3 regions of the Serratia sp. TSA_130.1 genome follow, and region 3 is predicted to be linked to each of the others. Evidence: predicted binding sites of a transcription regulator. Region 3 holds the regulator's gene; each other region holds the start of a gene.
What was found. Region 3 encodes PurR, which represses purine synthesis genes. Its sites were predicted from a motif close to CANGCAAACGTTTGCNTG; they were not measured.
Positions count from the first base shown of each region.

Region 1: the regulator PurR is predicted to act here: its motif matches at 1,309-1,326, upstream of serA (phosphoglycerate dehydrogenase).
Region 2: the regulator PurR is predicted to act here: its motif matches at 1,852-1,869, upstream of ACUTQY_RS23355 (nucleobase:cation symporter-2 family protein).

Region 1 covers NZ_JBQZFS010000001.1:1,215,208-1,218,484, forward strand. Annotated here, with positions in the region: gene ACUTQY_RS05685 (LysR family transcriptional regulator ArgP) at 1-255, opposite strand, end outside; gene rpiA (ribose-5-phosphate isomerase RpiA) at 460-1,116, shown strand; gene serA (phosphoglycerate dehydrogenase) at 1,409-2,647, shown strand; gene ACUTQY_RS05700 (5-formyltetrahydrofolate cyclo-ligase) at 2,696-3,277, opposite strand, start outside.
Region 2 covers NZ_JBQZFS010000009.1:106,305-109,581, reverse strand. Annotated here, with positions in the region: gene ACUTQY_RS23360 (AsmA family protein) at 1-269, opposite strand, end outside; gene ACUTQY_RS23355 (nucleobase:cation symporter-2 family protein) at 398-1,798, opposite strand; gene gltS (sodium/glutamate symporter) at 2,039-3,250, shown strand.
Region 3 covers NZ_JBQZFS010000004.1:268,617-271,893, reverse strand. Annotated here, with positions in the region: gene punC (purine nucleoside transporter PunC) at 1-107, opposite strand, end outside; gene punR (DNA-binding transcriptional activator PunR) at 231-1,187, shown strand; gene purR (HTH-type transcriptional repressor PurR) at 1,175-2,200, opposite strand; gene cydH (cytochrome bd-I oxidase subunit CydH) at 2,523-2,612, shown strand; gene sodB (superoxide dismutase [Fe]) at 2,677-3,255, opposite strand.

The DNA.
Region 1 (3,277 bases), on a different contig from region 3:
GGTGTCGTTGCCCAGCCACTCTTCTTCCAGCAGCTCCACCTGATGCAGCAGCGCCAGCAGCTTTTGCCCCTGTTCGGTCGGGCGCGGCGGCACGGTGCGGACCAGCAGCGGTTGGCCGAACAGGTTTTCCAGCTGTTTGATGCGTTGGGATACCGCCGATTGCGTGATGCAGAGTTTTTGCGCGGCGCGCTCGAAGCCGCGCTCACGGATCACCGCGTCCAGCGCTTGCAGCGTACGATAGTCTGGGCGTTTCATCGGAAAGATATCCCTTAAATTAGAATGATACCGGCACTATGCCACATTTTGCGTGCGGCGCAGGTGGAAAAATCACGCCCCCAGCTCGCCGCCAAGCGGGTAAAAATGCGGGCTGCGGTAAATAAGTGTGATCCTGCCGGCGTGAAAAACAGCGTTTTACCCTATAATACGCACACGTTTTCGTACAGAGGCAAGGGACATATTATGACGCAGGATGAACTGAAAAAAGCGGTGGGCTGGGCGGCGCTGGAATACGTGACGCCGGGCACCATCGTCGGGGTGGGCACCGGCTCTACCGCCGCCCACTTTATTGACGCGCTGGGCTCCATCAAGCACCAGATTGAAGGCGCGGTGTCCAGCTCAGACGCCTCAACCGCCAAGCTGAAAAGCCTCGGCATCCATGTGTTCGACAGCAACGAAGTGGACTCGCTCGATATCTACGTGGACGGCGCGGACGAAATCAACGGCCACATGCAGATGATCAAAGGCGGCGGCGCGGCGCTGACGCGCGAGAAGATCATCGCCGCCATCGCCAAGAAATTCATCTGCATCGTCGACGCCAGCAAGCAGGTGGACGTGCTGGGCAAATTCCCGCTGCCGGTGGAAGTGATCCCGATGGCCCGCTCCTATGTGGCGCGTGAGCTGGTGAAACTGGGCGGCCTGCCGGAGTATCGCCAGAACGTAGTGACCGACAACGGCAACGTGATCCTCGATGTGCATAACCTGAGCATCACCGACGCTATCGCGCTGGAGAACAAAATCAACAGCATCGCCGGCGTGGTGACCGTGGGGCTGTTCGCCAACCGCGGCGCGGACGTGGCGCTGGTCGGCACCCCGGAAGGCGTGAAAGTGGTCAAATAAGCCTCTGCGGCCTGTGGCCCGGCAGTGCCGGGCCGCATATTTCTTCGGTTAAAACATCTTTTCTGAAAAGCGGCAAATTTGGTGACTTATGTCACATTGTGAAAACTGACTCCCCAAAGCTTCTGCCGAAAACTTTCCCTATGGCATTTTCTGCCGTAAACCGCCATCAACGCTGCGCCTTGTCCTGCCGGGCAGGCAATCGTTTGTATTGCCGCCCGCGTTATTTTTGTTATGTTGGATGGGAGCTGTGTCGTCACAGCCGCTTCTGAAGTCTGAACATAGGGTCGGGTAAATGGCAAAAGTATCATTGGAGAAAGACAGGATTAAATTCCTGTTGGTGGAAGGGGTTCATCAGAGCACGGTCGATAATTTGCGTGCCGCCGGTTATACCAACATCGAATACCACAAGGGTGCGTTAGACACCGAATCGCTGAAGGCCTCCATCCGCGATGCGCACTTCGTCGGCATCCGATCGCGCACGCATCTGACCGAAGAGGTGTTCGCCGCCGCAGAAAAACTGGTGGCGGTGGGCTGCTTCTGCATCGGCACCAACCAGGTTGACCTGAAAGCGGCGACCAAACGCGGCATTCCGGTCTTCAACGCCCCGTTCTCCAATACCCGATCCGTGGCCGAAATGGTGCTGGGCGAGCTGCTGTTGATGCTGCGCGGCATTCCGGCCGCCAACGCCAAGGCGCACCGCGGCGTGTGGCACAAACTGGCCGTGGGCTCCTATGAAGCGCGCGGCAAAAAACTGGGCATCATCGGCTACGGCCATATCGGCACCCAGCTGGGCATTCTGGCCGAAGGGCTGGGCATGAAGGTGTTCTTCTACGATATCGAGAACAAGCTGCCGTTGGGCAACGCGCAACAGGTGCGTCATCTGTCCGATCTGCTCAATATGAGCGACGTGGTGACGCTGCACGTGCCGGAAACGCTGGCCACCAAGAACATGATGGGGGCGGAAGAGCTGGCGCTGATGAAACCGGGCGCCATTCTGATCAACGCCTCGCGCGGCACCGTGGTTGATATTCCCGCGCTGTGCGACGCGCTGGCCAGCAATCACCTGGCGGGCGCGGCGATCGACGTCTTCCCGGAAGAGCCGGCGACCAACAGCGATCCGTTCAACTCGCCGCTGTGTGAGTTCGACAACGTGCTGCTGACGCCGCACATCGGCGGTTCCACGCAGGAAGCGCAGGAGAACATCGGCGACGAAGTGGCCGGCAAGCTGGCGAAATACTCCGACAACGGATCGACTCTGTCCGCCGTCAACTTCCCGGAAGTGTCGCTGCCGGCGCATGGTCCGAACGCCAGCCGCCTGCTGCACATCCACGAAAACCGTCCGGGTGTGCTGACGCAGATTAACCAGATCTTCGCCGAAGAGGGGGTTAACATCGCCGCCCAGTATCTGCAAACCGGGCCGGAAATCGGCTACGTGGTGATCGACATCGAAGCGGAAATCGCACGCGCCGACGCCGCGCTGCAGCGCATGAAGGCCATCGACGGCACCATTCGCGCCCGTCTGCTGTTCTGATTCGGCGGCTCGCCGCAACGAAAAAGGCCGGAGCGATCCGGCCTTTTGCTATTTGGGCTCCCGCCACGCCCAGCTGCAGAGCGGGGTGAGGATTTCCGGCAGCGGGATATCCCAGTGCTCGGTCGGCAGGTGCTCCACCTGCTGGCAATCATGGGCCAGGCCGATGGGATAGGGGCCGCCGCTGCGCCAGTTTTGCAGGGTGCGATCGTAGAAACCGCCCCCCATGCCCAAACGCTGCCCGGTATGATCGAATGCCACCAACGGCGTCAGCACGACGTCAAGTTCGCCCAGCGGCAACACCTGGCGCACATCGAGGCGGGGCTCGAGAATATTGAAGCGATTGCGTACCAGCGGCGTTTCCGGCGCATAGCGCAGGAACAGCAGGTGACCCGGGCTGAACGGGTGCAGCACCGGCAGGTAAACCCGTTTGCCGAGCGTCCACAGACGCTCGATCAGCGGCCCGGTATCGAGTTCGCCGTCAAACGACAGGAAGACCGCGATGTTGTGCGCCGCTTGAATGCGCGCGTGTGCGGTGAGGCGTTCGGTTATCTTTTCTGCGGCAAAGCGTTGCTGCTCGGGCGTAAGCTCGCGCCGACGTTGGCGAATGAGTTGACGAATGGCTTGGCGCTG
Region 2 (3,277 bases), on a different contig from region 3:
CGCAGGCTGAGGCCGAGATCGACGCGTTTGGCGACCAGCGCCTGTGGTTGGCCGCTGCGCGCCAGCTGCACGTCTTCCAGACCGATCTGGCCCGGCTGATTCCACGAGTGGGTGATTTTTCCTATCGACAGGCGGTATTCGCTGTTATCGCTGATCCAAGCGCTCAGACGGCCTGCCGCCCAGCGGGTTTGCCCCACCAGATACAGCACCACCGCCGCCAGCACGATCAGCAGCAGCAACGTCAGCAACAGCTTTCCGATAAATTTCATCGTCTACATCCGCATCGGTCAAAAAAGATACCCTGTTTATGCCGCAATTGGCCGGGCATCTCAAGGGCAATGGTCTGATAGACAATAAAAAACGGCCGCAAGCGGCCGTTTGAACGCCAATGGGCGGGTTACTTTTTCTCGTGTTCCTGCGGGAACACCAGGTTCAGCACGATGGCGGTAATGCCGCCGGCGGCGATGCCCGAAGAGAGCAGGGTTTTCAGCCAGTCCGGCGCGAACTGCAGGATCAGCGGCTGCTGGGAGACGCCCATGCCGACGGCCAGCGACAGCGCCATGATCATGATGGCGCGGCGGTTCAGACGCTCGCGCGACACGATGCGCACGCCGGAGGCGGCGATGGTGCCGAACATCACGATGGTCGCGCCGCCCAGTACCGGCTCGGGGATGTGCTGCACGAAGCCGGCCACCGCCGGGAACAGCCCCAGCGCGATCAGCATCAGCGCCACCACGAAGCCGACGTAGCGGCTGGCGACGCCGGTCAGCTGGATCACGCCGTTGTTCTGGCCGAAGCAGGAGTTGGGGAAGGTGTTGAACACCGCCGACAGCATCGAGTTCAGGCCGTTGGCCAGTACGCCCCCTTTCAGACGCTTCATGTACAGCGGCCCGCTGACCGGCTGTTCGGAGACGTCAGAGGTGGCGGTGATGTCGCCGATGGTTTCCAGCGAGGTGACCATAAAGATCAGCATCAGCGGCAGCAACAGGTTCCAGTCGAAGCCCAGGCCGTAATAGAGCGGCGTTGGAATGGTAATCGCCGCCGTCGGCGCCGCCGGAGCGTCGGCGGGCAACATGTCCATCGCCCAGGCCAGCAGGTAGCCGACCGCCATGGCGATCACCAGCGAAGCGACGCGCAGGTAAGGGTTGCGCTGGCGGTTCAGCAGGATGATGACCGCCAGCACCGCGCCGGCCAGCAGCAGGTTTTTCGGCGAGCCGAAGCTGTGGTCGTTCATCGCGGCATAGCCGCCGCCGATCGAGGTCAGGCCGACCTGAATCAGCGATAGGCCGATGATCATCACCACGATGCCGGAAACCAGCGGGGTGATGATGCGGCGCGCCAGATGCAGCACGCGCGACAACAAAATTTCGGTGCAGGAGGCGACCATCAGGGTGCCGAACAGCGCGGCCATCATGGTCGGCACGTCGGCGCCGCCGTTTTTCAGCGCCAGGCCACCCATGATCAATGGCGAAACGAAGTTGAAGCTGGTGCCCTGAATCGACAGCAGCCCGGAGCCCACCGGCCCCCAGGTTTTGATTTGCAGAATGGAAGCCAGACCGGAAGCGAACAGCGACATGCTGATGATGTGTTGGGTATCCTGCGCCGGCAGACCCAGCGCCTGGCAGATCAGCAGCGCCGGAGTGATCACCGCAACGAACATCGCCAACAGGTGCTGGCCGGCGGCAAACAGCGTTTGTGGCAGCGGCGGGCGGTCTTCGAGGCGATAAATCAGTTCGCTGGCGCGGGGTTCAGAGGCGGTTTGGCGTGCGGCATCAAGCTCGGAGGATGACATGCTCATGGTGTGGCGTTTCCAGATACGGCAAAGCAGGCATTTTAATGCGCCGCCCCGCAAAAGCAAACGGTTGCGCCTAAATATTATGTTGCCGACTTTCCCGTTTATGTCGCATTTTCATTCATTTTTTCTTGTCATCTCAGCGTTTTTTACTTCTAATCCTGCACTCATCAAGTTTAAAAACTACGTGGTTTTCTATAACTTATTATTTTTATTTGGATCTTTTCCCTTACATGGAGTACCTGGATGTTTCATCTTGATACTTATGGCACGTTAGTCGCGGCGACGCTGGTTTTGCTCCTTGGGGGCAAGTGCGTCAGAAGTATTCCTCTGCTGCGAAAATATACCATTCCCGCTCCCGTCGCCGGCGGTTTGCTGGTGGCCCTCCTGCTGTTAGTCCTGAAAAAATTCGCCAACTGGGAAATCAGCTTTGACATGTCGTTGAAGGATCCGCTGATGCTGGCCTTCTTCGCCACTATCGGCCTGAACGCCAACCTGGCGCGGTTGCGCGCCGGCGGCAAAGCGCTGATGGTATTCCTGTTCGTGGTGTTGGGGCTGCTGCTGGTGCAGAACGCCATCGGCATCGGCATGGCGAAAATGCTGGGGCTGGATCCGTTGATGGGCCTGATCGCCGGGTCGATCACCCTGTCGGGCGGCCACGGCACCGGGGCGGCCTGGAGCAAGCTGTTCATCGAGCGCTACGGCTTTGAAAACGCGACGGAAGTCGCCATGGCCTGCGCCACCTTCGGCCTGGTGCTGGGCGGCCTGATCGGCGGTCCGGTGGCGCGCTATCTGGTTAAACACTCCTCTACGCCGGAAGGCACACCGGAAGACAGCGTGCAGCCGAGCGGCTTCGAGAAGCCGGAAAGCGGCCGCCTGATCACCTCGCTGGTGATGATTGAAACCATCGCCATGATCGCCATTTGTTTGAGCCTGGGGCAGCTGATTGCCGGTCTGCTGAGCGGTACGGTGTTTGAACTGCCTAACTTCGTTTGCGTGCTGTTCGTCGGGGTGATCCTCAGCAACACGCTGGCCTTCACCGGTTTCTATACCGTGTTCGAGCGGGCGGTATCGGTGCTGGGCAACGTCAGCCTGTCGCTGTTCCTGGCGATGGCGTTGATGAGCCTGCGCCTGTGGGAGCTGGCTTCGCTGGCGCTGCCGATGCTGGCGATCCTGGCCGTACAGACGCTGGTGATGGCGCTGTACGCGATCTTCGTCACCTACCGGGTGATGGGCAAGAACTACGATGCGGCGGTGCTGGCCGCCGGCCACTGCGGCTTCGGCATGGGCGCCACGCCGACGGCGATCGCCAACATGCAAGCGATCACCGATCGCTTCGGCCCGTCGCACCTGGCATTTCTGGTGGTGCCGATGGTGGGGGCGTTCTTTATCGATATCGCCAACGCCATCGTCATCAAGCTGTATCTGCTGTTGCCGGTGTTCCCGGCGGTGGGGTGATATCGCGAGTCATCATGAGAAGGGCGC
Region 3 (3,277 bases):
AGTTCCTCCCGCATGGCGCCGAAGGCGGGCAGGTACATATCGGTCGCCAGATAACCCAGCATGCTCAGGCCGGCGAGGTAGAACATAAAACCAAAGGAATTTCGCATGGTATTTCTCGTTAATATTTTAGTGTCGCAGGTTTTTAGCGCCGGCCAGTGTATCCGGCTGGATCTCTGCTTGTGAAACGGTAATATTTGCAAAGTGCTGTTAAAAAAATTGAAGGCAAAGCGATGTGGTCTGAATATTCTCTCGAGGTCGTTGATGCGGTGGCGCGCACCGGCAGTTTCAGCGCGGCGGCGCAGGAGCTGCACCGGGTGCCGTCGGCGGTAAGTTATACCGTGCGGCAGCTGGAGCAATGGCTGGCGGTGCCGCTGTTTGAGCGGCGTCACCGAGATGTGGAACTGACGCCGGCCGGCGCGCTGTTTATCAAGGATGCGCGAGCTGTTATCAAAAAAATGCTCGACACCCGCCGCCACTGTCAACAGGTGGCCAACGGCTGGCGCGGTCAGCTGAATATCGCGGTGGACATCATCGTCAAACCGCAGCGCAGCCGCCAGCTGGTGCTGGATTTCTACCGCCATTTCCCCGACGTCGAGTTGATGCTGCAACCCGAGGTGTTTAACGGCGTGTGGGATGCGTTGGTGGACGGCAGGGTGGACATGGCGATCGGCGCCACCCGCGCGGTGCCGGTCGGCGGCGGCTTCGCTTTCCGCGACATGGGGGATATGAACTGGCTGTGCGTAGTCAGCCCACAGCATCCGCTGGCGCAGCTGGCAGGGCCGTTGAATGACGATCGGTTGAGGCCGTACCCTGCGCTTTGTCTGGAAGACACCTCGCGCAATCTGCCCAAGCGCGTCACCTGGACGCTGGATAACCAGCGGCGGCTGGTGGTGCCGGACTGGACCTCGGCGCTCGACTGTTTGTGCGCCGGATTGTGCGTCGGCATGATGCCGGCGCATCTGGCGCTTCCGCGGGTGCAGCGCGGTGAGCTGAAGGCGTTGCAGTTGCAGCAGCCGTTTCCCGCCAGCCCCTGCTGCCTGACCTGGCAACAGGATAAACCGTCACCGGCGATGAGCTGGCTGCTGGCGTATTTGGGCGATGGCGAGACGCTGAATCAGGAGTGGCTGAGTGAGGCGGCACCGGAAGCCGTGCCGGCTTCCGGTAGGGAGGACGATCAGCGGCGGTAGTCGATGAACGGACCGTCGGCGACCGAACGGCGTTCGACCAGCTTCGGATGCACTTCGATCACCTGCGATTCTTCGCGCTTGCTGATGATGCGATCCAGCAGCATGGTGAAGGCCATTTCGCCCAGACGCTCTTTCGGCTGATGAATGGTGGTCAGCGCCGGGGTGAAGTAGCGGGCGTTGCGCACGTTGTCGTAGCCGATCACGGAAATATCTTGCGGCACCCGCAGCCCCAGTTCGTCGGCGGCGCAGATGGCGCCCATCGCCATGATGTCGCCGCCGCAGAATACCGCGGTCGGTCGCTGTTTCTGCGACAGAATTTGATGCATCGCCTTGTAACCGGACTCCGGCTCGAAGTCACCCTGGACTATCCACTCTTCGCGAATATCGATATGCGCTTCCTGCAGCGCCTTCATGAAGCCCTGATGCCGACCGCCGCCGGTGTTGCGCGACAGTTGGCCAGGGATAGCACCGATATCGCGGTGGCCGCGCTCGATCAGGTAACGCCCGGCCAGATAGCCGCCCTCGAACGCGTTATCGATGATGGTGTCGGTGAAGTCGCCGCGCGCGGCGCCCCAGTCCATTACCACCATCGGGATGTTGCGGTAGTCTTCCAGCATGCCCAGCAGCTGATCCGGGTATTCGGAACACATGACCAGCAGGCCGTCGACGCGCTTTTGCGCCAGCATCGCCAGGTAGGCGCGCTGTTTGTCCAGATTGTTGTGCGAGTTGCACAGGATCAGGGTATAGCCTTTGCTGTAGCAGCTGTTTTCCACCGCCTCGATCACTTCGGCAAAGTAGGGCGCTTCGCTCGAGGTGGCCAGCAGACCGATAGACTTGGTGTGATTGACTTTCAGGCTGCGCGCCACGGCGCTCGGCGAGTAGTGCAGCTCTTTGATGGCGGCCCACACGGCCGCTTTGGTCTCTTCGGCGACGAAACGAGTCTTATTGATGACGTGCGAAACGGTGGTGGTGGAAACGCCCGCGCGTTTGGCCACATCTTTAATCGTTGCCATGTAAGGAATGACTCCTGAACTCACATGTTTACAGCATGTAAGTGTGATGTTAATCGTTTGCCTACGTAGATCCTTCTCCAGAGAAGCGAAAACTGAGTTTTTAGTGTTGAAGTCGTCAGCGCTTAATCAGGAGGGGCATGAATGCCGGTACGCAGTTGTGAACTGCGAATTTTGTCGCATATTGAACAAAAGTGGAAGAGGTAATCGAGATTATAAACCGGGAAATGATAACAAGATTTTATCGGCGAACTGTGGGAAAATGATTTGACGTACTAATTGTGCGCCTTTTATCCTTAGGAAAGCCCATTTTAAAGGAGTTGTCATGGATACCGATCTGAAGATGTCGCTGTTCACCACCGTTTGCGCATTGGCGATGATCATCGCTTTCAGCTTTGTCGCCGCGTTGAACTGATTTCCCGCCAGTTTTAAAAAAGGCGCAGCCAAGCTGCGCCTCATCACTTAGGCAAGGCCTGCGCTTACGCCAGGTTTTCCGCTGCGAAGGTCCAATTGACCAACGCCCAGAAGTTTTCCAGGTATTTTGGACGCGCATTGCGGTAATCGATGTAATACGCGTGTTCCCACACGTCAACGGTCAGCAGCGGTTTGTCTTCACCGGTCAGCGGGGTGGCCGCGTTGGAGGTGTTGACGATCGCCAGCGCGCCGTCCGGTTTTTTCACCAGCCAGGTCCAGCCGGCGCCGAAGTTTTTCACGGCGGCATCGGTGAACTGCTCTTTGAACGCAGCGAAAGAGCCGAAGGATTTGACGATCGCCGCCGCCAGTTCGCCCTGCGGTTCACCGCCGCCCTGTGGTGACAGGCAGTGCCAGTAGAAGGTGTGGTTCCACACCTGCGCGGCGTTGTTGAACACGCCGCCGTTAGAGGTCTTGATGATCTCTTCGAGCGATTTGCCCTCGAACTCGCTGCCTTTCACCAGGTTGTTCAGGTTAACCACGTAGGTGTTGTGGTGCTTGCCGTAGTGGTATTCCAGGGTCTCGGCGGAGATGTGCGGCTCGAGCGCGTTTTTCTCATACGGTAATGCAGGTAATTCAAACGACATTGCTTCCTCCTTTACAGCGCCA